2 linked regions of the Variovorax paradoxus genome follow. The protein of the gene in region 1 binds, or shares a complex with, the protein of each later gene. Links are inferred from orthologs where the notes say so. Each region holds a gene or a part of one and is shown on either strand. Other genes may lie near its edges. The genes, in order: secA and secY.

Evidence for each region.
Region 2: the proteins of secA (region 1) and secY are in contact, whole or in part, in a crystal structure (PDB 3DIN), measured with the Thermotoga maritima proteins. The link is inferred for Variovorax paradoxus from one-to-one orthologs. Residues at the interface, in WP_004082002.1 of Thermotoga maritima: Glu261, Ala262, Arg263, Lys300, Ala301, Arg302, Thr303, Ile304, Ile305, Leu323, Tyr324, Asp325, Pro326, Val329, Ser330, Tyr333, Ile336, Lys340, Phe345, Val349, Glu363, Phe364, Tyr374, Ser375, Gly376, Gly377, Glu393, Ile395, Thr482, Ser483; in WP_004081795.1 of Thermotoga maritima: Glu108, Gly109, Glu110, Glu111, Ala236, Glu237, Arg238, Arg239, Ile240, Thr241, Ile242, Gln243, Tyr244, Ala245, Arg246, Arg247, Val248, Thr249, Gly250, Arg251, Arg252, Val253, Tyr254, Gly256, Ala257, Ser258, Thr259, Tyr260, Leu261, Pro262.

What each region holds. Positions count from the first base shown.
Region 1 is NZ_CP046622.1:4,609,311-4,624,806, forward strand. Bases 5,998-9,313 are described here. They hold secA (preprotein translocase subunit SecA), read right to left. Parts: upstream 8,991-9,313; coding sequence 6,198-8,990; downstream 5,998-6,197. Other genes in these bases: argJ (bifunctional glutamate N-acetyltransferase/amino-acid acetyltransferase ArgJ), read right to left, coding at 5,998-6,169; GOQ09_RS21580 (hypothetical protein), read left to right, coding at 9,181-9,313. In the rest of the region: GOQ09_RS21540 (hypothetical protein), read left to right, coding at 1-531; cell division protein ZapD, read left to right, coding at 559-1,314; GOQ09_RS21550 (DNA gyrase inhibitor YacG), read left to right, coding at 1,343-1,564; GOQ09_RS21555 (acyltransferase family protein), read right to left, coding at 1,599-3,566; GOQ09_RS21560 ((deoxy)nucleoside triphosphate pyrophosphohydrolase), read right to left, coding at 3,622-4,071; GOQ09_RS21565 (ATP-binding protein), read right to left, coding at 4,068-4,943; more of argJ, read right to left, coding at 4,940-5,997; more of GOQ09_RS21580, read left to right, coding at 9,314-9,489; GOQ09_RS21585 (Bug family tripartite tricarboxylate transporter substrate binding protein), read right to left, coding at 9,542-10,525; GOQ09_RS21590 (pyridoxal-phosphate dependent enzyme), read right to left, coding at 10,556-11,767; GOQ09_RS21595 (LysR substrate-binding domain-containing protein), read left to right, coding at 11,867-12,787; GOQ09_RS21600 (hypothetical protein), read right to left, coding at 12,802-13,515; GOQ09_RS21605 (response regulator transcription factor), read right to left, coding at 13,596-14,600; GOQ09_RS21610 (ATP-binding protein), read right to left, coding at 14,624-15,496. UniProt on the Escherichia coli protein: Required for protein export, interacts with the SecYEG preprotein conducting channel.
Region 2 is NZ_CP046622.1:5,311,183-5,319,393, reverse strand. The notes cover bases 4,679-7,672. They hold secY (preprotein translocase subunit SecY), read left to right. Parts: upstream 4,679-5,515; coding sequence 5,516-6,829; downstream 6,830-7,672. Other genes in these bases: rpsK (30S ribosomal protein S11), read left to right, coding at 7,418-7,672; rpsM (30S ribosomal protein S13), read left to right, coding at 7,040-7,405; rpmJ (50S ribosomal protein L36), read left to right, coding at 6,903-7,016; rplO (50S ribosomal protein L15), read left to right, coding at 5,058-5,489; rpmD (50S ribosomal protein L30), read left to right, coding at 4,861-5,046. In the rest of the region: GOQ09_RS24865 (esterase-like activity of phytase family protein), read right to left, coding at 1-1,140; rplN (50S ribosomal protein L14), read left to right, coding at 1,355-1,723; rplX (50S ribosomal protein L24), read left to right, coding at 1,737-2,069; rplE (50S ribosomal protein L5), read left to right, coding at 2,081-2,620; rpsN (30S ribosomal protein S14), read left to right, coding at 2,629-2,934; rpsH (30S ribosomal protein S8), read left to right, coding at 2,955-3,350; rplF (50S ribosomal protein L6), read left to right, coding at 3,375-3,908; rplR (50S ribosomal protein L18), read left to right, coding at 3,923-4,288; more of rpsE, read left to right, coding at 4,307-4,678; more of rpsK, read left to right, coding at 7,673-7,822; rpsD (30S ribosomal protein S4), read left to right, coding at 7,953-8,211. UniProt on the Escherichia coli protein: The central subunit of the protein translocation channel SecYEG. Consists of two halves formed by TMs 1-5 and 6-10.

The sequences.
Region 1 (15,496 bases):
CGCCTGAACTGGGACGCAGAGCTGCTCAGGGGCTGGCTGACCTATCGCAATACCCGCGCCATCGAGCGTTCCGAGAGCTGGACCAACACGCCGGACCGCTGGGGTCCGCTCATTGACGCGCGCACCGTTCCCGACGGCTGCAAGCAATTCAGCCACGTCGCTTGCAACAAATTGCTCATGACGGCCGAAGACCGCCTGATGGCGCCGCTCACCGCGGACTCCGCCGCTTTCATGGCGAAGTTCACGGAAAAAATGGCGCCATCCCTGCGCATCATCTGGATGGTCGTGCCCAACAAGAGCACGGTATACCTCGACCAAAACCATGCCGCCGCGTTCCGCAGCACGTTCAACGACCTGAAGATCGGGCCCGATCTTTTTACACTGTCCGAGCAGAACCGCTTCAAAATCACGGACTTGTATCCTGCCAACGAAACGCACGTTTCCATCGCAGGGTATCTGCTCTTCGGTCAGCGTATGCTGGAGGCTGTGCGTGAAGTGCAGCCCAACCCGGCGGCCGCGAAATCGCCTTGAACTCGTCCCTCACATGAACCCGAACGCGTGATCCTCTACGAGTACCCATTCAACGAGCGCATCCGAACCTACCTGAGGCTGGAGCACCTGTTCCGCCGCCTCGGCGAACTGGTGCCGGCGGAATCCGCGCTCTCCCATCATTTCGCCCTGGTCACGATTTTCGAGATCATGGACGTTGCCGCGCGCGCCGACCTCAAGGCCGACGTCATGCGGGACCTGGAAAAGCACAAGAACGTCTTCAATAGCTACCGCGGCAATCCAGCAATCGCCGAGGCGGCGCTGGACCAGGTCGTCACCCAACTCGAGCGCAATTTTTCGGCACTCAACAGTGTGTCGGGCAAGGCCGGCCAAGCGTTGACCGAGAACGAGTGGCTCATGAGCATTCGCAGCCGTGCCGGCATTCCGGGCGGCACCTGCGAGTTCGACCTGCCCGCGTACTACGCCTGGCAGCACCGCAGCGCACAGAGCCGGCGCAAGGACCTGGAGCGGTGGTCGAGCACGCTCGCGCCACTGGCCGAATCCATTTACCTGCTGCTCAAGCTGCTGCGCGAGGCCGACGTGCCCTACAAGGTCATCGCCACCCACGGGCAGTTTCAGCAGAACCTGCCGCAGGGGCGCAGCTTTCAGCTGCTGCGCCTGCGGATTGACCCGGCACTCGGGCTGGTGCCCGAAATCAGCGGCAACCGGCTCATGGTTTCGGTGCGAATGATGCGCCATGAGGCCGACGACCGCCTGCACCAGAGCACGGAAGACGCCGCCTTCGAACTCACGCTCTGCGCCTGAGCGCAGCAGCGCGCCAAAAACATACGCCATGAGCAACGGCAGGACCCACAACGACATCGGCGAGCGGATCGTCCGCTGCCCCGCCTGCGGCGGAGACAGCATCTACGCCGCCAGCAACCTCTATCGGCCTTTTTGCAGCGCACGCTGCAAGGGCATCGATCTCGGCGCGTGGGCCAACGAGGAATTCAGGATGCCCGCCGAAGAGCCGCCGGACGAAGAGACCTTCGGCGACCCCAAGCTGAAGCAGTAGCAGGCGCCGCAGCCGCCGCAGCGCCTCCTCCGCGCTACTTCTTGGGCGCCGCGCCGCCGTCGTTCAGCAGCGCGCGATCCATGTAGGTTGCGAACGAGCGGGTGTACTTGGGCCGCAAGTGGCCCGCGTCCTTGTATGCGGGAGCACCGTCGGACATGGTGCGCAGGCACTGGCCATCCGCCGTGCACAGGTTCGCAACCGCGTCGATCACTTCCACGCCGCTCGCAATGCCGATCTGCCGAAGGCGATCGTTCAACTCGCGCTGGTCCTGCGGTATCGGCAGCGTCGGGGTTGTCGTCGAGACCTTCATGGAGGTCAATCGGCTGCCTTCGAGCAAGCGCTTCGGCTCGAAATCGGGTGCTACCGGAATATCGAGCAGCAGAAAAACCTTCTTGCCCTTGCCCGTCAGTTCTCGCAGCAACTGGCCGAGCGAGTCGAACGCCAGGGCCATGCCATCGCCGCCCCGGAACTGATGGGCCGCGCCTGCCGCATCGCGGAAGTAGTAGCCCGGTGCGCCGCCCGCGATGAAGTAGCAGTTCCAGCAGCCACCGATCACCACCGTGTCGATCTCAGGGCTCCGGGCGAATTCGAGCACTGCCGTGCGCCGCTCGGCGCAGCCAATGTTCGCATCCGCGTAAACACCGGGAATCGGCGGGCAAGACCCCTGCGTTGCAAAGTAGATGGTGTTGGCCTTGTCAGGCACCGTCCGCGCAAGCTCCTCGGCACGCGGGCCATACTGCTGCACATGGCTGTCGCCGATCAGCAGGCTCTTACGCGAACCCTTACCCACCTGGTAGAGCAAGTGCCGCCCTAGTTCGTAGTTCTTGAAATCGTCGTAGTACCCCACGTCGGCCGCGGCCTCGGAGATCTGCTGAAGGCGAATGTCGTGATGGCGCGGTTGCAGCACGCCAGAGAAGACCACCAGGCCCACGACCACCAGCGCAATGCCCAGGCCAGCCAGCCAGCGCAGCAGGCCGGGGCTGGTGCGCGTGCGCGTGTAGCGCTCGACGAACCTGTAGGTCAGCCACGCCAGCACCACGCTCGCGACCACCGCGCCCGCACGCACGGGCAGCGACGGCAATCCGTCGCTCAGAACGCGCGCATAAGCGAGCAGCGGCCAATGCCACAGATAAAGCGGATAGCTGATGAGCCCGATCCACACCATCACCCGGTTCGACAGCAGGTACTTGTTCAGGAAGCCCGTGGGCCCGGCCGCAATGCAGCTCACCGCACCCAGCGTGGGCAGCAGCGCCCACCAGCCCGGAAAAGCCTTGTCGCCGCGGATCATCACCAGTCCGAGTCCGAGCAGGCCCACGCCGACGACGGACTGCACGTGGCTGCGCAAGCGGCTCGGCACTGCGGGCTTCAGCCGCATGCACGCCAGGATGCCCCCCACCATCAACTCCCAGAAGCGCGAAGCCGGCGAATAGAAAGCCGCCGTGCGAAACGGATGGATCGTGAGCACATTGACGAGAAACGACACCACCGCAATCGCCAGGATCACGCGGATCATCGGCCAGCGGCGGCGCCAGGCCACGCCCAGCAGCACCGGCCAGAAAATGTAGAACTGCTCTTCGATGCCGAGCGACCACAGATGCAGCAGCGGCTTGGTTTCGGCGGCCGAATCGAAATAGCCGGCATCCGCCCAGAACACGAAATTGGCAAAGAAGGCCGCGCCACCCGTGACCTGCTTGCCCAGCTGCGCGAACTCGTCGGACAGCAGCATGTACCAGCCGAAGCACAAGGTGGCCAAGAGCACCAGGATGAGGGCCGGGAAGATGCGCCGGATGCGCCGCGCGTAGAAGTCGCGATAGCTGAAATCACCCGCCACCTGGCTCTGCAGAAGAATGGTCGAGATCAGGTAGCCCGAGATCACGAAGAAGATGTCGACGCCGATGAAACCGCCGGGCAGCACGCCCGGAAACGCGTGATAGATCACCACGGAGGCCACGGCAATGGCACGCAGGCCGTCTATGTCCGGTCGGTACTTGGGATGCAGCATCGAATGGGGTCGTTGAACGCGCTGTGGCGGTCCTGGTTGTTTCTCTTGAAGGCGCCTATGCCGCCGACCCGGCGGCATGAGGAAGTCCGCGCTCCTCGGCCAGCCATTCGAGCACCGGCATGGCGCCGGGCAGCACAGGCGTCACATCCAGCGGCAGCTGCTGCCAACGCATTTCCTGCCCTTCGCGCATTTCGAACTCACCGCTCCAGGCCGTGACCTTGCACCAATGCAGCCGCACCAGCGCATGCGGATAGTCGTGCTCGGTGACTTTCCAGACCTCGGCGCCCGCAATGGTGATGCCGAGTTCTTCCTGCAGCTCGCGCCGCAGCGCTTGCTCGACCGTTTCGCCGGCCTCGATCTTGCCGCCCGGAAACTCCCAGAAGCCTGCGTACGCCTTGCCGTCGGGCCGGGTCGACAGCAGCAATGCGTCGTCCGCCAGACGGATCAGCACGCCGACGGCGACTTCAGTGTGCTTGCGGCCCTGGGGCTGCGGCTGCGCGCTCATGCGCTGGCCCGCCCCGCGTAGTCGCGCGCAAACTGGTAGGCCACGCGGCCGCTGCGCGAGCCACGCTCGAGTGCCCACACCAGCGCCTCGGGCCGTGCCGCTTCGATGGCAGCCTCGCCGACGCCGAACGACGACAACCACTGCGCAACGATGGCCAGGTATTCGTTCTGGCTGAACGGATAGAAGCTGACCCACAGGCCGAAGCGCTCCGACAGCGAAATCTTCTCTTCGATCACTTCGCCGGGATGCACTTCGCCGTCCTCGGTGTGGGTGTACGAAAGGTTGTCCTTCATGTATTCGGGCAACAGGTGGCGCCGGTTGCTGGTCGCGTAGATCAGCACATTGGGCGTGGCCGCCGCGATCGAGCCGTCGAGAATCGACTTCAGCGCCTTGTAGCCCGGCTCGCCTTCGTCAAAGCTCAAATCGTCGCTGAACACGATGAATTTTTCGGGCCGCTGCGACACCACTTCGACGATGTCCGGCAGGTCGGTCAGTTCGGCCTTGTCGACTTCGATCAGGCGCAGGCCCTGCGGCGCATAGGCCTGCAGGCAGGCGCGAATGAGCGACGACTTGCCCGTGCCGCGCGCGCCGGTCAGCAGCACGTTGTTGGCCGGCTTGCCTTCAACGAACTGGCGCGTGTTGCGCTCGATCTTTTCCTTCTGGACGTCGATTTCCTTCAGTGAATCGAGCGCCATTGCGGCCACATGCTTCACCGGTTCGAGCACGCCGTGGCCCGAACTGCGGCGCCGATAACGCCATGCGATCGACGCGTTCCAGTCGGCGGGTGCAGCCAGCGGCTGCGGCAGGATCGACTCGATGCGGCCGATCAGCTGCTCGGCGCGCTCGATCAGCTTCTGGAATTGCTCATTCATGACCTGTAGTCGGCGTTGATGGTCACGTAGTCGTGGCTCAGGTCGCAGGTCCAGACCGTCTCGCTCGCATTGCCGCGGCCCAGGCCGATGCGCACTGTGATCTCGCTCTGCTTCATCACGCGCTGGCCGTCTTCCTCGCGGTACGACGGATTGCGCCCGCCCTTCACCGCCACGTGCACGTCGTCCAGGAACAGGTCGATGCCGGTCTGGTCCAGGTCGGCAATGCCCGCGTACCCCACGGCCGCCAGGATGCGGCCCAGGTTCGGATCGCTCGCAAAGAAAGCCGTCTTGACCAGCGGCGAATGCGCCACGGCATAGGCCACTTGCCTGCACTCTTCCGGATTGCGGCCGCCATCGACCTGGATGGTGATGAACTTGGTGGCGCCTTCGCCGTCGCGCACGATGGCCTGCGCGAGCTGGCGCGCCACGTTCTGCATCGCAGCAACGAGCGCTTGCCCTTCGGGCGAATCGAGCGAGGTGATGGTTGCGTGCGCGGCCTTCTGCGTCGCGATGACCACGAACGAGTCGTTGGTCGAGGTGTCGCCGTCGATGGTCACGCGGTTGAACGAAGCATCGGCCAGGCGCTTGGCCAGCGGCTGGATCAGCGACGGATCGATCTTCGCGTCGGTGGCCATGAAGCCCAGCATGGTCGCCATGTTCGGGCGGATCATGCCCGCGCCCTTGCTGATGCCGGTGATGGTGACAGTGGCGCCGCCGACCTGAGCCTGCTGGCTGAACGCCTTGGGAATCGTGTCGGTGGTCATGATGCCTTCGGCCGCACGCGCCCAGTGGTTCTCCGAAGCATCGGCCAGCGCGGCGGGCAGGCCAGCTTCGATGCGGTCCACCGGCAGCGGCTCCATGATCACGCCGGTGGAGAACGGCAGGATCTGCTCGGGTGCGATTTCCAGGTGCCGCGCCAGCGCGATGCAGGTGGAGCGCGTGCGCATCAGGCCGTCTTCGCCGGTGCCGGCGTTGGCGTTGCCGGTGTTGATGACCATCGCGCGAATGCCGTAGCTGGCCGCCAGGTGGTCGCGGCAAACCTGCACCGGCGCCGCGCAGAAACGATTCTGGGTGAACACCCCGCCGACCGCCGATCCTTCGTCGATCAGCACGACGGTCAGGTCCTTGCGGTTGGCCTTGCGCACGCCCGCTTCGGCCACGCCGATGCGGACGCCAGGCACCGCGAACAAGGCGGCAGGATCAGGAGCGGACAGGTTCACGGGCATGGGAGTTTCTCTTCTGGAGTTTTCTGGGTCAGCTGAGCTTGCCGTGGCACTGCTTGTACTTCTTGCCACTGCCGCAAGGGCACGGGTCGTTGCGGCCCACGCGCGCAAAGGCGGCCGCCTCTGCGCTGAGCGTGCCAAGTCCCAATCCGGCGGCCGCGATGCGGCGCTGGTTTTCCTCGTCGAGGCGAACCTCTACCTCGCCGGTTTCGGTCGGCGCGCTGTAGGTGATGTTGGATACGTTTTCGCCGCGGCTCTCGAGCGCATCGGCCGCCTGCTCGAGCTGCTCGCCCGATTGCACGCGCACGGTCATCAGCTGGCGCGTGACTTCGTTCTTGACCGAATCGAGCAGCTGTCCGAAGAGCTCGAAGGCTTCGCGCTTGTATTCCTGCTTGGGCTGCTTTTGCGCATAGCCGCGCAGGTGGATGCCCTGGCGCAGGTAGTCGAGCGAAGCCAGGTGCTCGCGCCAGTGCGTGTCGATGCTCTGCAGCAGCACCATGCGCTCGAACTGGGTGAAGTTCTCCTGGCCGATCAGCGCCACCTTGGCGTCGAAGGTGTCGTTGGCGGCCTTCACCACCTTTTCGACGATATCTTCGTCGCTCACGGCCTCGGCGGCCTCGACTTCGCTCTTCAGGGGCATGTCGATGCCCCACTCGTTGAAGAGCGTCTTCTCCAGGCCCGCCAGGTCCCACTGCTCCTCGACCGATTCGGCCGGCACGTACTGCCGCACCAGATCGATGAAGCAGCCTTCGCGCAGCGCCGCGATCTGCGCCGTGAGGTCGGCCGCGTCGAGGATGTCGTTGCGCTGCTGGTAGATCACCTTGCGCTGGTCGTTCGACACGTCGTCGTACTCGAGCAGCTGCTTGCGGATGTCGAAATTGCGCGCCTCGACCTTGCGCTGCGCGCTTTCGATGCTGCGCGTGACGATCCCCGCTTCGATGGCTTCGCCGTCGGGCATCTTCAGGCGATCCATGATCGCCTTCACGCGGTCGCCCGCAAAGATGCGCATCAGCGGATCGTCCAGGCTCAGGTAGAAGCGCGAAGAGCCCGGGTCGCCCTGGCGGCCCGAACGGCCACGCAGCTGGTTGTCGATGCGGCGCGACTCATGGCGCTCGGTCGCGATGATGCGCAAGCCGCCGAGCGACTTGACGAATTCATGGTCCTTGGTCCACTCGGCGCGGATGCGTGCCACCTCGGCCTGCTTGGCGGCCTCGTCGAGCGACTCGTCGTTTTCGACCGCCTCGATCATCTTCTCGATGTTGCCGCCCAGCACGATGTCGGTACCGCGGCCCGCCATGTTGGTCGCGATGGTGATCATCTTCGTGCGGCCGGCCTGCGCCACGATGTCGGCTTCGCGCGCATGCTGCTTGGCGTTCAGCACCTGGTGCGGCAGCCCTGCCTTGGTGAGCAGGCCGTCGATGATTTCGGAGTTCTCGATCGACGAGGTGCCCACCAGCACCGGCTGGCCGCGCTCGTAGCACTCGCGAATGTCCTGGATGGCTGCTTCGTACTTTTCGCGCGTGGTCTTGTAGACGCGGTCGAGCTGGTCCTCGCGCTTGCTGATGCGGTTCGGCGGAATGATGACGGTCTCGAGACCGTAGATTTCCTGGAACTCGTAGGCCTCGGTGTCGGCCGTGCCGGTCATGCCGGCCAGCTTGTTGTACAGGCGGAAGTAGTTCTGAAAGGTGATCGAGGCAAGCGTCTGGTTCTCGGCCTGGATCTGCACGCCTTCCTTGGCTTCCACGGCCTGGTGCAGGCCGTCGCTCCAGCGGCGGCCCGTCATCAGGCGGCCGGTGAATTCGTCGACGATGACCACTTCGCCCTGCTGCACCACGTAATGCTGGTCGCGGTGGTACAGGTGCCGAGCGCGCAGCGCGGCGTTCAGGTGGTGCATCAGCGTGATGTTCGCCGGATCGTAGAGCGAGGCACCTTCAGGCAGCAGCTTGAATTCGCTCAGCAGCTGTTCGGCCTTCTCGTGGCCGTCTTCGGTCAGGAACACCTGGTGGGTCTTCTCGTCGACCGTGAAGTCGCCCGGCACCGTGACGCCCTCGCCCGTGCGCGGATCGGCTTCGCCTTCCTGCTTGGTCAGCAGCGGCACCACCTTGTTGATGGCCAGGTAGAGCTCGGTGTGGTCTTCGGCCTGGCCGCTGATGATCAGCGGCGTGCGGGCCTCGTCGATCAGGATGGAGTCCACCTCGTCGACGATGGCGTAGTTCAGCGTGCGCTGAACCCGGTCACCCGGCTCGTACACCATATTGTCGCGCAGGTAGTCGAAGCCGTATTCGTTGTTGGTGCCGTACGTGATGTCGCTCGCGTAGGCCTGCTGCTTTTCCTCGCGCGGCATCTGCGGCAGGTTGATACCCACCGTAAGACCCAGGAAGTTGTACAGGCGGCCCATCCATTGGGCGTCGCGGTTGGCGAGGTAGTCGTTCACCGTGACCACGTGCACGCCCTGGCCCGACAGGGCATTCAGGTACACCGGCAGCGTGGCGGTCAGGGTCTTGCCTTCGCCGGTGCGCATTTCGGCGATCTTGCCGTTGTGGAGCGCCATGCCGCCGAGCAGCTGCACGTCGAAATGGCGCATCTTCATGACGCGCTTGGAGCCTTCGCGAACAGTGGCAAAAGCTTCGGGCAGCAGGGCATCGAGGGTTTCGCCCTTGGCGATGCGGTCCTTGAATTCCTGGGTCTTGGCGCGCAGCCCGTCGTCGGTGAGCTTCTCGAATTCGGGTTCCAGCGCATTGATGCGCTCCACCGTCTTGCGATACTGCTTGAGGAGCCGGTCGTTGCGACTGCCGAAAATCTGGGTCAGGAAGTTGGTTGCCATTGGCGTGGAGATGGGCGTGCACCTGACCAGGCAGGCACTGCGACCGGATTCCCTAAGATATGGTGAAAGCAGTTGGGCGCGCCTTCTTCGAATGCAAGCCTCGAAAGCAAGCGGCTCAGACCGGATCTGCCGGCGCAAGCGTCGGCAAACCGGGCATTTTAGCTGCCTTGTTCCACCCTTCGGATTACCCATGAATCGCCGCTCCGTCCCGCCCGTCACGCTGCACCAGGCCGCCGAAGGTTCGCCCACCCTGGCAAGCCTGATTGCGCGCGCGCGCGACTCTGGCGACCGGCTGCGGGCGGTCGAGGGATTGATTCCGCCGGCCATGCGCCCGGCCGTGCAGGCCGGCCCGGCCGAAGGGGATGTGTGGTGCCTGCTGGTCAATGGCAGCGCCGCCGCCGCCAAGTTGCGCCAGCTGTCGCCCATGCTTGTCACCCGGCTGCGAAACCGGGGTTGGGACGTGAACACGATCCGGATCAAGGTGCAATCCGGGCGCTGAAAGAAAAAGGCGGCCGGCCGGGCCCCGGGCCGCCGATCCGGCCAATCTCTATCTATTGCGGCTGAAGCCCGATGTCGTGCGCCACCTTCTGCCAGCGCTCGGCCTCCGCGCGCATGAAGGCCCGCAGCTCGCCTGTGGTGGAACCCTTCAGCTGCACCCCCAGCGCCGTCATGCGCTCCCTCACCGCCGGATGGTCCAGCGCCGCGATGGCTTCGCGCCGCAGCCGCTCGATCACCTCCAGCGGCGTGGTGGCTGGCGCGACCAGGGCCCACCACTGGTCGATCTCGAGCCCCTTGAGCCCGCTCTCCGCCAGGGCAGGCACCTCCTTCAGCCCCGGAAGGCTCACGCGTTGCGCGCTCGTCACCAGTAGCGGACGGATCCGGTTGGCTCCCATCAGGCTGGAGCCGCTGGCCAGGGTCGCGAAATGCCCGCCCACCGTGCCCGCCGCCACATCGGTGAGCGCCGGCGCCGATCCGCGGTAGGGAACCATGTTGAACTTGATCCTGGTGCGGTTCGCCAGCAGTTCGGCCGCCAGGTGGCTCACCGTGCCCGCGCCGCTGTGGGCGATGGCCGGTGGCATCGGGCGCGTGCCGGCGGTCTTGACGAAAGTCTTGAAATCCCGGCTGTCGTCGTCCATGCCCGCAAAGAAGACGAGGGGCGAGGTGCCGATCATCGTCACCGGCGTGAAGTCGCGCAGCAGGTCGTAGGGCAGCCGCGCCGTTACCGCGGGCGCAATGGCGTGCGGCAATTCGACAATGGCCAGCGTGTAGCCGTCGGGCGCGGCCTTGGCCGCCGCCTCGGTGCCGATCTGGCCAGCGGCGCCAGGCCGGTTGTCGACGATCACCGAGCTGCCGAGCGTCTGGCTCATGCGCTGCGCCATGGCGCGCGCAATGGCATCGGTGCTACCGCCCGCCGCCCAGGGCACGATCAGCTTGATCGGTTTGTCGGGAAAGGCCGCCCAGGCGCGCTGCGCCGTGGTGCAGAAAAGAGCGGCCGATCCGGCAGCCAGGAAGGCGCGGCGTTGCATTGCTTGCATGGTTTCGATTCCTTTGGGCAACTGGAGGGCTCAGGCGGCCGGGTCGGGCCAGCTCGGGTCGCGCGAGGCGTTGGCAGTCAGCATCAGCACCACGTGGGCATCGCCTGCAATGGCGCCGCCTTCGCGCAGCTGGCGCACGGCGTCGAGTCCGCCCGCGGCGCAAAGCTCGGCACTCATGCCGGCTGCCGTGAGCTTCTGCCTCGCGGCGCGGGCCTGGTCGTCGTTGACCACCACCGCACCGCCCCCAGAGGCAGTGGCGGCCTGCCACTGCAAAAAGGTCACGGTCGACCCAGCGGTGGAAAACTGCGCGGTATGGCCCGGATACACCCCGTTGAGTGCGCCGCCGGCCAGCACGCGCGAGAGCCGCGCAAAAGGTTCCACCAGCCAGAGCCGCGGCAGGCGCGCAATGCGCCCCGCAGCCAGCAAATCGCCAAAGCCCGCGTAGATGCCCCAGGCCAAGTCGCCGCGCGCCGTGGGAATCACGATGTGATCGGGCAGGCCGCCCTCGTTCAGGCACTCCAGGGCAATGGGCTTGTAGCCCTCGATCGCCAGCGGCGCGCTGCCCAACGCGGGCAAACGGTAATTCGTCAGCGCGAAATAGCCCGCATGCTGTGAGCGCTCACACACGAAAGCCCAGCGGCCGGCGTTGTCGGCAAAGGTGTAGCGCCGGGCACCAAGGGCGTCGAGCTGCCGTGCATAGGCCGCCGGCAGGCCTTCGTACGTTGCCACTTCGCAGCCCAGGCCTGCGGCCCACGCATAGTGCGCCGCGGAGATCGCGGCGTTGCCCGACGAGGCCAGCACCAGCGTGTGGGCGCCGAAGTCCAGCGCCTGGGCTACGCCCACAGCCGTCATCCGATCTTTATGCGAGCCGGTGGGGTTGGACGATTCGTCCTTGAGCGCGAGACGTGCCACGCCGAACTCGCGCGCCAGTTCCGGCATCTCCAGCAGCGGCGTGCCGCCCTCGCCCAGCGTGAACCCTGGCGTGTAAGGCATGGGCAGCGGGCTGCCGCGGTCGGGCAGGTAGCTGGCACGCAACCCGGCGTGGACGCCCATGGCACGGCAGGCGGGGCAGCCCTCGTTCGCCAGGGTGAGCGGATAAGGAGCCTCGCAGCGCAGGCAGCGAAAGCCCTGCAAACGGGGGTTTCTCACCGGCTGCGGCGGGCGCGCCCGCGCGGTGTTCGCCGAATCGGCGGGCGGCTCGGAAGGCGAGGCGAACTTGAAGTGCATTACGGGCGCGGGCATGTTTCAGGCGGTCTCGGGTAGGAAGTCGTGCCGAAATCTTAGGCATCTGCAAATAAAATCATCTAGCTTGAAATACTCAAGCGATAAGAAAACTTATCGATGCGCTTCACCGAAATAGAAACATTCCGGGCCCTGATGCGCGCCGGCTCTACCCGCAAGGCCGCTGCGTTGCTGCATGTGACGCAGCCCGCCATCAGCCAGTCGCTCAAGCGGCTCGAGGCCCAGGCCGGCATGGTCCTGTTCCAGCGCACCGGGGGCCGGCTGGTGCCCACGCCCGAGGCGCGCGCGCTGTTGACGGAGGTGGAGCGGGTCTTCATCGGCATGGAAGCCATCGAGCACCGCATGCGCAGCCTGCGCGACTTCGGCACCAACCAGCTTGAACTCAGCTGCTATCCGGCTTTTGGGCTGGGCTTCATGCCGCGTGCGCTGGAGCGCCTGAAGGCGCAGCGCGGCGACAGCCCGTGGCCGCAGGTGTCGTTGCAGGTTCTCAGCTCCAAGGACGTGCGCGACCGCGTGGCCAAGGGCATTTCAGACTTCGGCCTGATGGCCGACGAACTGTCGCTTGAAGGCATCGACCACTCGACCTTCGCGCGCTTTCCCGGGGTGGTCGTGATGCCGCAGGGCCATGCGCTGGCCCGTTTCAAGCGCATCGAGCCCGAGCAGCTCGCGCAAGCGCCTTTCCTGGCGCTGAACCCCGAGGACCCTTCGCACCGCGGCCTCGAAGCCGCACTTGCCGAACGCGGCGTCCCGCTCCGGGTGATGGTGCAAACGCCCTACGCGGCCAGCGTGTGCGAAATGGCCCTGCGCGGCTTGGGCGTGGGACTCGTCAACCCGATCACCGCGCTCGACTACGCCGAACGCGGCCTCGTGGTGCGCCGGCTCTCGGTCGACGTGTTCTTTTCATGCGTGCTGGCCATGCCCGCAGGCAAGGTGCTTTCGACCACCGCCCGCGACTTTCTTTCGCTCATGCGCCAGCAGTTGGCGGAAGACGAGAAACGCATCCAGCGCTACCTGCGCTGATCCCCGCGGCCTACTTACTTCCAGCCGAACTCTTGGTTCAGCCCCACGACGAAGCCGTTCACGCCGCGGGAGCCTGCCCCAGTACGCGAAGCGCTCACATCCAGGCTGATCAGCGGCGTGAGGCCGAAGCGCCAACCGATGCGTGAAGTCCACACGCCCGATGCGCGGCTGCGCTCTGCAATCAGCGAGACCTTTTCATCGAGCGCCCACTCCGCCGCCAAACCGCCGCGCGGCGTTCGGGCGCCGGTGCCCGTGGCCCAGTCGGCACCGATGTTGGCGTGAACCTGCAGGCGGTCCAGCGGGCGCCACGTGACCGGCAGCACCAGTTGCCCGCCGGCACGGCCGCCGCGCGTCACGTCGAACACGGCACCGAGCGAAATTGCCGCGCTCAGCGGCGCATCGGCCGCCGGCCCGAAGAAGTTCCATTTGAGCTGCGGCCCCACGGTGACCGAATGCACGCCCTCCACCGAGAACCGGTCGATGTTCAGCCCCAGTTCGACAGGCCCGACGCGGCAGGACGGGCCGGCGTGCAGCACCGTCACCGGTTCCGGGCCGGTACGGCCCCACCAGGCTTCGTACTGGCATCGGCCCGCGTCGAGAGTGCCGGCATCGTCGATGTCGAAATGGCCGCCGGCCTGGGCACCCGCGCTTGCCAGGGCGCAGGCGGCCAGGGGCAACCACGCGAGCCGGGGCCATTGAATCGTTGTTGTGAGTCTGTTCTTCTTCATCGCCTGCATCCCGGGGATCGGGCATTCTAGGGACGATGAAAGTGGCCGCGGCGACGCGGCAGCGCCCCGGGCAGATTGCCTCAGATCTCGAACTGCGGCTGCAGCTCGCGGATGCGTTTGATGGCTACCCCGGCGGCGGCCGTGCGCGTCTCCACGCCGAGCTTCACGTACACCCGCTCCAGGTGCTTCTTGGCCGTGGCGGGGCTGCTGCCGAGGATCTCGCCGATGTCCTTGTTGGTCTTGCCTTTCACCACCCAATAGAGCACCTCGGCCTCGCGTGCCGTGAGCTTCAGGCTCAGGCTCATGGCCTCGATCACGCCCGTGTCCGAGATCTCGCGCATGACGATCATCCATTCGTCGCCGTCCTCGTCCTGCCCTGTTTGCCGGTGCAGCCGAAGACTGAGACTGCTTGCACCTTGCACCACCGAAAGCGCCGGCGGCTCGATGCCCTGTTGCCGGGCATCGGGCGCATGGCGTCGCAGCCATTCCAGTATGGCCGGCGGTGTTTCGGGCGCACGGGTGTCGCAGTAGCGCTGCAGCAGGTCGCGCGCGAGCGCCGTCTGCCAGATCAGCCTGCCCTCGGGCAGCCGCACGGTAATGCTGGCGTAGCCGAAGGCGTCGAGCGCATTGCGCGCCTGGCCGGCCTGGCGTGCGTCCTGCCGGGCGCGGCGGGCGCCCTGCAGGTGCACGTTCATGCGCGCCAGCACTTCCTTTGGCTTGATCGGCTTGGTGACGTAGTCGACCCCACCCGCCTCGAGCGCGGCCACCAGGTGCTCGGTTTCGGTGAGCCCGGTCATGAACACGATGGGAATATGCGCCGTCGCGGCATCGGCCTTGAGGCGGCGCGCGACCTCGAAACCGTCGATGCCCGGCATCATCGCGTCGAGCAGCACGATGTCGGGGCGGGCCTGCGCGGCGCGCTGCAGCGCCTGTTCGCCGTTGGTGGCAATGAGCACCGTGTAGCCGGATTCATCGAGCGCGTCGTGCAGCACCGCGAGGTTGTCGGGCACGTCGTCGACGATCAGCACCAGGTCGCTGTTGGCGCCCTGTTCGCGCAACGTTTTCGCAAGCGGTGTGGTTTCCATGGGGTTGATGTCCGCCGCGATTTTCAGGCCGCGCTCACGGCCGCGGCCAGCGCGCGGCTCATGGCCTCGAACTGGAACTGACGGGCGAGCACGCGCTGCGCCTCGGTCCATGCCCTGCATTCGGGCTCTTCGGCGTCGATCTCGTCGAGCTGGTTCATGATGCCGCGAAAGTAGCCCAGGCTTACGGCTTCGTCGAGTGCGCGCAGCCGCGAAAGCGAAGGCGCCTGCACGGCGCGCGGCGCGGCGGCGGGCAACGGCTTGGCGGCCGTGTCCGTCCATTGCAGGCCGAGCCGCCGTTCGAGCCAATCGAGCAGCTCTGAGTGCCGCACCGGCTTGACGAAGAAATCTTCGGGGGCAATGCCCACATCGTTCTCCAGCCCCTTGTCGAAGGCATTGGCCGAGACGATGGCCACCGGCGCATCGACCAGGCCCAGCTTGCGCGCACGGCGGATCGTCTCCCATCCGTCGATGCCCGGCATGGCCAGGTCGATGAACATCGCGTCCGGCCGGTAGCCGGCTGCGATGAGGTCGAGCGCGTCGTGCCCGCTTGCGGCGGTGCGCAGGCCAAAGCCGAGCGGCGCCAGCACATGGCCGAGCAGATCGCGGTCGGCCTCTTCGTTGTCGACCACCAGCAGTTGCCGCCGGCGCCCTTCATAGCCGCGCCGCGCGCGCTGCACCTGCGCCGGCTGGCCCGTCGCGCCCGCAGTCTCGTGCACGCGCGGCAGGAAAAGCCGCACGCGGAACAGCGAGCCCTCCCCCGGCGTGCTGCGCACCTTCATCTCGCCGCCCATCAGGTCGGTCAGCATCTTGGCGATGGTGAGACCCAGCCCGGCGCCGGGCGTCGCAGCAGCTGCCGCATCGCCGCGCGTAAAAGGCTCGAAGATCCGCTCGATGTC
Region 2 (8,211 bases), 700 kb from region 1 along the record:
TGTCTGCAGCGGGTTGAAATTGTCGTCGCTCACCACGACCAGCATGCGCTTGCCGTCCGGCATTGCCGGGCCCCAGCAAAGGCCTTCGGTGTTGTCCAGGCGCGAAAGGCCAAGCGAGGCGAAGTCGGCAACCAGCGTTTTCGCGGCCGGCCGGTGGTTGCCCGCTGCGAGCACGCCGGTATTCAGCACATCGGTCGCGTCGCGGGTTTCGATCTCGTAAAGGCGCAGCGAGTTTCCGGCGCCGGTGGCGTAGGCGCGCTCGAGCACCAGCATGCGGTCGCTGTCGAGCATCAGGATCTCGCTGATGCCATTGTCGGCATGGCTTCCGGGAAGGAGCGGTTGCAGCGGAATCGGGTCGGGAATGTAGGCGATCTGGCGAACGGCTCGGCCGGTTTCCAGGTCGACCAGGGTCAGGCGGCAGGGGCCCCCGGCCGCGTGGGTGGTGGGAACCGGGCCATCCTGGATCAGCGCGTTCTCCATCGCGAGCCAGGCATGGCGGCCGTCCGGAGTGACTGCGAGGCCCTCGAAACCCAGGTTGTCGCGCGGACCTCGCTGCCGGGCCGGATCGGGGGTGAACATGGCCGGGAGCGCGAATTCGCGCAGCAGGCGGCCATCGCGGGCCGATTCGTAAAAGCTTGGCCCGAATCCGCGCAACACGTCCCCTTCGCTCACCCAGAGGAGGGTGCCGGTCCCTGGCCGCAGGCGCAGCGATTCAGGGTCTGCCACCGGGGTGCCCGGCTTGGTGCGACGCCGGTCGGGCCACGGGCCGCCGCCGGGTCGTTGCAGCTGCACCACATCTCCCGGCGCTGGTGCTTGCGTCCAGGGTGCGGGCCAGGAAGCGGTGTAGAAACGTGCAGGGCTCAAGTCAGATCGGTCGTCGCAAAGGAGCAAGTACTCGCTTCTATTTGCGTCGTAGTCGATGCCGGAAAGGCCGCCCGCGGTCGTGCCCTGTATATTCAGCCGGTGCGGCCAGTGGGCTTCCGCGATGCGGCGCAGCCGCCCCGCCCCTGGCAGCGGCACCACCGGACTCCCGCAGCCACCCAGTCCCGAACCTATAAAGGCGGCGGCTACGCCACCCAGCAGCAGTCGGCGACGTCCGGGCGACGTGGATTCCTGAGGGTCTGGAATAAAGGTGCGCACGCCGCCAAGTCTAGTTCCAGCGCATTTCCGGCCAGAAGGCAGTTGACACCTTTTTGCCCGCGTGCCACAATCGCTGGCTTCGCTTCAAAAAGGCGGAGCTTTCAGCCCAAAGCGGAAGTGCCTCGAGTGGTTCGAGGTGCAGACGACGGGCCCAAGACTGACCGCAGCGTCTCCCTCCTGGAGGCGCATCGGTACAAGTTGGGAACTACTAGCAATGATCCAAACTGAATCCCGGCTCGAAGTGGCCGACAACACAGGCGCGAAGTCCGTCCTGTGTATCAAGGTGCTCGGTGGCTCCAAGCGGCGTTATGCCAGCGTGGGCGACGTCATCAAGGTCAGCATCAAGGAAGCCGCTCCGCGTGGTCGCGTCAAGAAGGGCGAGATCTACAGTGCAGTGGTGGTCCGCACCGCCAAGGGCATCCGTCGCGCCGACGGTTCCCTCGTCAAATTCGATGGCAACGCAGCTGTGTTGCTCAACGCCAAGCTGGAGCCGATCGGCACCCGCATCTTCGGACCGGTGACGCGCGAGCTGCGCACCGAAAAGTTCATGAAGATCGTGTCGCTGGCCCCCGAAGTTCTGTAAGGACAACAACGCCATGAACAAGATTCGCAAAGGCGACCAGGTCATCGTGTTGGCCGGGCGCGACAAAGGCAAGCGCGGCGTCGTCTCGCTGCGCAAGGACGATTCGCACCTCGTCGTCGAGGGTGTGAACATCGTCAAGAAGCACGCCAAGCCGAACCCCCTCAAGGGTACGACCGGCGGCATCGTCGAGAAGACCATGCCCATCCACCAATCCAACGTGGCGATCTTCAATGCCGCGACCGGCAAGGCCGATCGCGTGGGCATCAAGATCACCCAGGGTGCTGACGGCAAGCGCGTGGCTGTTCGCGTCTTCAAGTCCAGCGGCGACGAAATCAAGTTCGCCTAAGAGGTACTCACATGGCACGTCTCCAACAACACTATCGCGAAAAGATCGCGAAAGACCTGACGGAAAAGTTCGGCTACAAGTCGCCGATGCAGGTCCCCCGCCTCACCAAGATCACCCTGAACATGGGTGTGGGTGAAGCTGTCGCCGACAAGAAGGTTCTCGACAACGCTGTCGCCGACCTGACCAAGATCGCCGGCCAGAAGCCCGTGGTCACCAAGTCGAAGAAGGCTATCGCCGGTTTCAAGATCCGCGAAAACCAGCCGATCGGCTGCATGGTCACGCTGCGTGGCGTGCAGATGTATGAGTTCCTGGATCGTTTTGTGACCGTCGCGCTGCCGCGTGTTCGCGACTTCCGCGGCATCTCCGGCCGTGCGTTCGACGGCCGTGGCAACTACAACATCGGCGTCAAGGAACAGATCATTTTCCCTGAGATCGAATACGACAAGGTCGATGCCCTGCGCGGTCTCAACATCAGCATCACGACGACGGCCAAGACCGACGAAGAAGCCAAGGCGCTTCTCGCTGGTTTCCGTTTCCCGTTCAAGAACTGAGGCGAACCGTGGCTAAACAATCTCTGATCCAACGCGAACTCAAGCGCGACAAGCTGGTCGCCAAGTACGCTGCGAAGCACGCGGAACTGAAGGCAATTTCCAACGACCTGAAGAAGAGCGACGAAGAGCGCGCTGCTGCCCGCCTGGGCCTGCAAAAGCTCCCGCGCAACGCGAACCCCACGCGCCAGCGCAACCGTTGCGAAATCACCGGTCGCCCCCGTGGCACCTTCCGTCAATTCGGTCTGGCCCGCGCCAAGATCCGCGAACTGGCTTTCAACGGCGACATCCCCGGTGTCACCAAGGCCAGCTGGTAAGCCAGGCAGGAGCAAACAACATGAGCATGAGTGATCCCATTGCCGACCTGCTGACGCGTATCCGTAACGCGCAGATGGTGGCGAAGCCCACTGTGTCGGTCCCGTCTTCCAAGGTGAAGATCGCGATCTCGCAAGTCCTGAAGGACGAGGGCTATATCGACGGTTTCCAGGTTAAGACCGAAGACGGCAAGACTGAACTCGTCATTACCCTGAAGTACTACGCTGGCCGCCCGGTCATCGAGCGCATCGAGCGCGTGAGCCGTCCCGGCCTGCGCGTCTACAAGGCCAGTACTTCCATTCCGCAAGTCCAGAACGGCCTCGGTGTTGCGATCGTCACGACCCCCAAGGGCGTGATGACCGACCGCAAGGCGCGCGCTACCGGTGTCGGTGGCGAAGTGCTGTGCTACGTCGCCTAACCGAGACATCGAGGAGTAACTGAAATGTCCCGAGTAGGAAAAATGCCGATCACCATCCCCGCAGGCGTGGATGTGTCGATCAAGGAAGACCAGATCAGCGTCAAGGGCACGGGCGGCACGCTCAACCTCGCACGCAACGCACTGGTCAAGATCGTCAGCAATGACGGCAAGCTGAACTTCGAACCCGCCAACGAGTCGCGTGAAGCGAATGCGATGAGTGGCACGATCCGTCAGCTGGTGAACAACATGGTGGTTGGCGTGACCAAGGGCTTTGAGAAGAAGCTCAACCTGGTCGGCGTCGGCTACAAGGCCGCAGCGTCCAACAACAAGTTGAACCTGCAAGTCGGTTATTCGCACCCGGTCAACATCGACATGCCGCAAGGCATCACGGTGGCCACCGCGACCCCGACCGAAATCGTGATCAAGGGTGCTGACCGTCAGCGCGTTGGTCAAATCGCCGCTGAGATCCGCGCTGTTCGTCCGCCTGAGCCTTACAAGGGCAAGGGTATCCGTTATTCGGACGAGAAGATCGTGATCAAAGAGACCAAGAAGAAGTAAGGGGCAGCAAAATGATGTTGACCAAAAAAGCACAGCGTCTTCGCCGCTCGCGCCAGACCCGCATCCGCATCGCGACGCAGGGCGTGGCTCGCCTGACGGTGAACCGCACCAACCTGCACATCTATGCCACCGTCATCTCCGACGACGGCACCAAGGTGATCGCCACCGCATCGACGGCCGAAGCCGAAGTGCGCGCTGCACTCGGCGGCTCGGGCAAGGGCGGCAATGCCGCCGCTGCAACGGCCATCGGCAAGCGCATCGCTGAAAAGGCGAAGGCTGCCGGCGTCGAGAAGGTCGCTTTCGACCGCGCAGGTTTCGCATACCACGGCCGCGTCAAGGCGCTTGCCGAGGCGGCCCGCGAAGCCGGTCTGCAGTTCTAACCGGACACGAGATTCAAAATGGCAAAGATTCAAGCAAGAACGCAGAACGAAGGCCCTGAAGACGGTTTGCGCGAGAAGATGATCGCGATCAACCGCGTCACCAAGGTGGTGAAGGGTGGTCGTATCCTCGGTTTCGCAGCACTCACCGTCGTGGGCGACGGCGAAGGCCGCGTCGGCATGGGCAAGGGCAAGTCGAAGGAAGTGCCTGCTGCCGTGCAAAAGGCGATGGAAGAAGCCCGTCGCAACCTGGCCAAGATCTCGATCAAGAACGGCACGCTGCATCACCGCGTGACGGGTCATCACGGCGCCGCTTCGGTCGTCATGATCCCCGCCCCGAAGGGTACCGGCATCATCGCCGGCGGCCCGATGCGCGCCGTGTTCGAAGTCATGGGCATTACCGACATCGTGGCCAAGAGCCATGGTTCGTCGAACCCCTACAACATGGTTCGCGCCACGCTCGACGGGTTGAAGAACTCGACGACCGCGTCCGAAGTGGCTGCCAAGCGTGGCCTGACCGTCGAAGAAATCTTCGCCTGAGCGCAAGCTCTCGCAAGGCTGAAGGAAGCATTCAAATGACGACGCAACAACAAACCCTCAAGGTGCAATTGGTCAAGAGCCCGATTGGCACCAAGGAATCGCATCGCGCGACCGTGCGTGGCCTCGGCCTGCGCAAGCTCAACAGCGTGAGCGAGCTGCAAGACACCCCGGCGGTGCGCGGCATGATCAACAAGATCAGTTATCTGGTCAAAGTTCTGTAAGAGAGACTGATATGGAACTCAATGGCATCAAGCCGGCAGCCGGCGCCAAGCACGCCAAGCGCCGTGTTGGCCGCGGTATCGGCTCCGGTATCGGCAAGACCGCAGGTCGCGGTCACAAGGGTCAGAAGTCGCGCGCAGGCGGTTTCCACAAGGTCGGCTTCGAAGGCGGTCAAATGCCGCTGCAGCGTCGCCTGCCGAAGCGTGGCTTCAAGTCGCACCTGCTGAAGTTCAACGCCGAAGTCACGCTGACTGCCCTCGAGCAGCTCGGCCTGGCCGAAGTCGACATCCTGGCGCTCAAGCAAGCCGGCCTCGTGGGCCAGCTCGCCAAGGTCGTCAAGGTCGTCAAGACCGGTGAACTCACCAAGGCCGTCAAGCTGACGGGCGTGGGCGCAACCGCTGGTGCCAAGGCTGCGATCGAAGCAGCCGGCGGCAGCATCGCCTGATCACCCTGGACTGAAAGAAGTTCTTCGTGGCAACTAACGCGGCAACGATCGCAAAAACAGGCAAGTTCGGCGACCTCCGTCGTCGGCTCGTCTTTTTGCTGCTCGCGCTCGTGGTCTATCGGATCGGCGCGCACATTCCTGTGCCGGGCATCAACCCGGACCAGCTGGCTGCGTTGTTCCAGGGCCAGCAGGGCGGCATTCTGAGCCTGTTCAACATGTTCTCGGGCGGGGCGCTGTCGCGCTTCACCGTGTTCGCGTTGGGGATCATGCCGTACATCTCGGCGTCGATCATCATGCAGTTGATGACCTACGTGGTTCCTACCTTCGAGCAATTGAAGAAGGAAGGCGAGGCTGGCCGTCGCAAGATCACGCAGTACACGCGCTATGGCGCACTCGGCCTGGCCTTGTTCCAGTCGTTCAGCATTGCAGTGGCCCTCGAGTCGTCGGCCGGCCTGGTGAACTCCCCCGGTTTCGGCTTCCGCCTGACCGCAATGGTGAGCCTGACGGCGGGTTCGATGTTCCTGATGTGGCTCGGCGAGCAGATCACTGAGCGCGGGCTGGGCAACGGTATCTCGATCCTGATCTTTGCAGGTATCGCCGCCGGTCTGCCGAGCGCCATTGGCGGCCTCGCTTCGCTGGTGACGACCGGTGCGATGAACCCGATCATCGCGCTCTTCATCATCGCGATCGTGGTGCTGGTCACCTACTTCGTGGTGTTCGTCGAACGCGGCCAGCGCAAGATCCTCGTGAACTATGCGCGGCGCCAGGTCGGCAACAAGGTCTATGGCGGCCAGTCGTCGCACCTGCCCTTGAAGCTGAACATGGCCGGTGTGATTCCGCCGATCTTCGCCTCGTCGATCATCCTGCTGCCCGCAACGGTGGTCGGCTGGTTCAGCACCGGTGAAGGCGGTTTCCGCTGGATCAAGGACGTTGCCAGTGCATTGCGCCCGGGCGAGCCGATCTACGTGCTGCTGTACGCTGCCGCGATCGTTTTCTTCTGCTTCTTCTACACGGCACTCGTGTTCAACAGCAAGGAAACGGCCGACAACCTGAAGAAGAGTGGTGCTTTCATTCCTGGCATTCGCCCGGGTGACCAGACCGCTCGCTATATCGACAAGATTCTGGTTCGCCTGACGTTGGCCGGCGCGGTGTACATCACCTTCGTCTGCCTGCTGCCCGAGTTCCTGATCCTGAAGTACAACGTACCGTTCTACTTCGGTGGTACCTCCCTGCTGATCATCGTGGTCGTCACGATGGACTTCATGGCCCAGGTGCAAAACTACATGATGTCCCAGCAGTACGAATCGCTGCTGAAGAAGGCCAACTTCAAGACATCGTAGGGCCGTGAGTTTCAGTATTGAATATTGGGTGTGGGCGGTGTACCGCCACGTTAAACAGTTTTAGGAGAATGAAATGAGAGTTTCGGCTTCGGTCAAAACCATCTGCCGTAATTGCAAGGTCATCCGCCGTAAAGGTGTGGTGCGTGTGATTTGCACCGACCCGCGCCACAAGCAGCGCCAGGGTTGATTGAAGAGTATTAGAGGACGCACATGGCACGTATTGCTGGCATCAACATTCCGCCGCACAAGCACGCTGAAATCGGCCTGACCGCCATCTTCGGCATCGGTCGCACGCGCGCCCGTCAAATCTGCGAAGCGAGCGGCATCGAATATTCGAAGAAGATCAAGGACCTGACTGACGCCGATCTTGAAAAGATCCGCGATCAGATCGCCTTGTTCACCATCGAAGGCGATCTGCGTCGCGAGACCACGATGAACATCAAGCGTTTGATGGACATCGGCTGCTATCGCGGCTTCCGTCACCGTCGCGGCCTGCCGATGCGCGGCCAGCGCACGCGCACCAATGCCCGCACCCGCAAGGGTCCGCGCAAGGCTGCGCAGTCCCTGAAGAAATAAGGATAGACCAGCATGGCTAAAGCACCTGCAAACAACGCCGCACAGCGCGTTCGCAAGAAGGTTCGCAAGAACGTTGCGGACGGTATCGCCCACGTGCATGCCTCGTTCAACAACACCATCATCACGATCACCGATCGCCAGGGCAACGCCCTGTCGTGGGCTTCGTCGGGTGGCCAGGGCTTCAAGGGCTCGCGCAAGTCGACGCCGTTCGCTGCGCAGGTGGCTTCCGAAGTGGCCGGCCGTGCTGCTGTCGAACAAGGTATCAAGAACCTCGACGTCGAGATCAAGGGCCCTGGCCCCGGTCGCGAATCGTCGGTGCGCGCACTGGCTGCGCTCGGCATCCGGATCAATTCCATTGCCGACGTGACGCCCGTTCCGCACAACGGCTGCCGTCCCCAGAAGCGTCGCCGCATCTGATCGTCAGTCCGCAAGGCGCAGCCGGCTCTTGAGCGGCTGCGCATTTGTTTTTTAACTAAGCCCACCGCCATCCGCGTTTTCGCCGATGGCTCCCGCAGGCAACTGCGGCAGATGACACAAAGGAAACCACGTGGCACGCTACCTCGGCCCCAAGGCCAAACTTTCCCGCCGCGAAGGCACCGACCTGTTCCTGAAGAGCGCCCGTCGCTCCATCCAGGACAAGGCCAAGTTCGACTCCAAGCCCGGCCAGCATGGCCGCACCTCGGGTCAGCGCACCTCGGACTACGGTCTGCAACTGCGTGAAAAGCAGAAGGTCAAGCGCATGTACGGCGTGCTCGAGAAGCAGTTCCGCCGTTACTTCGAGGAAGCCGACCGTCGCCGTGGCAACA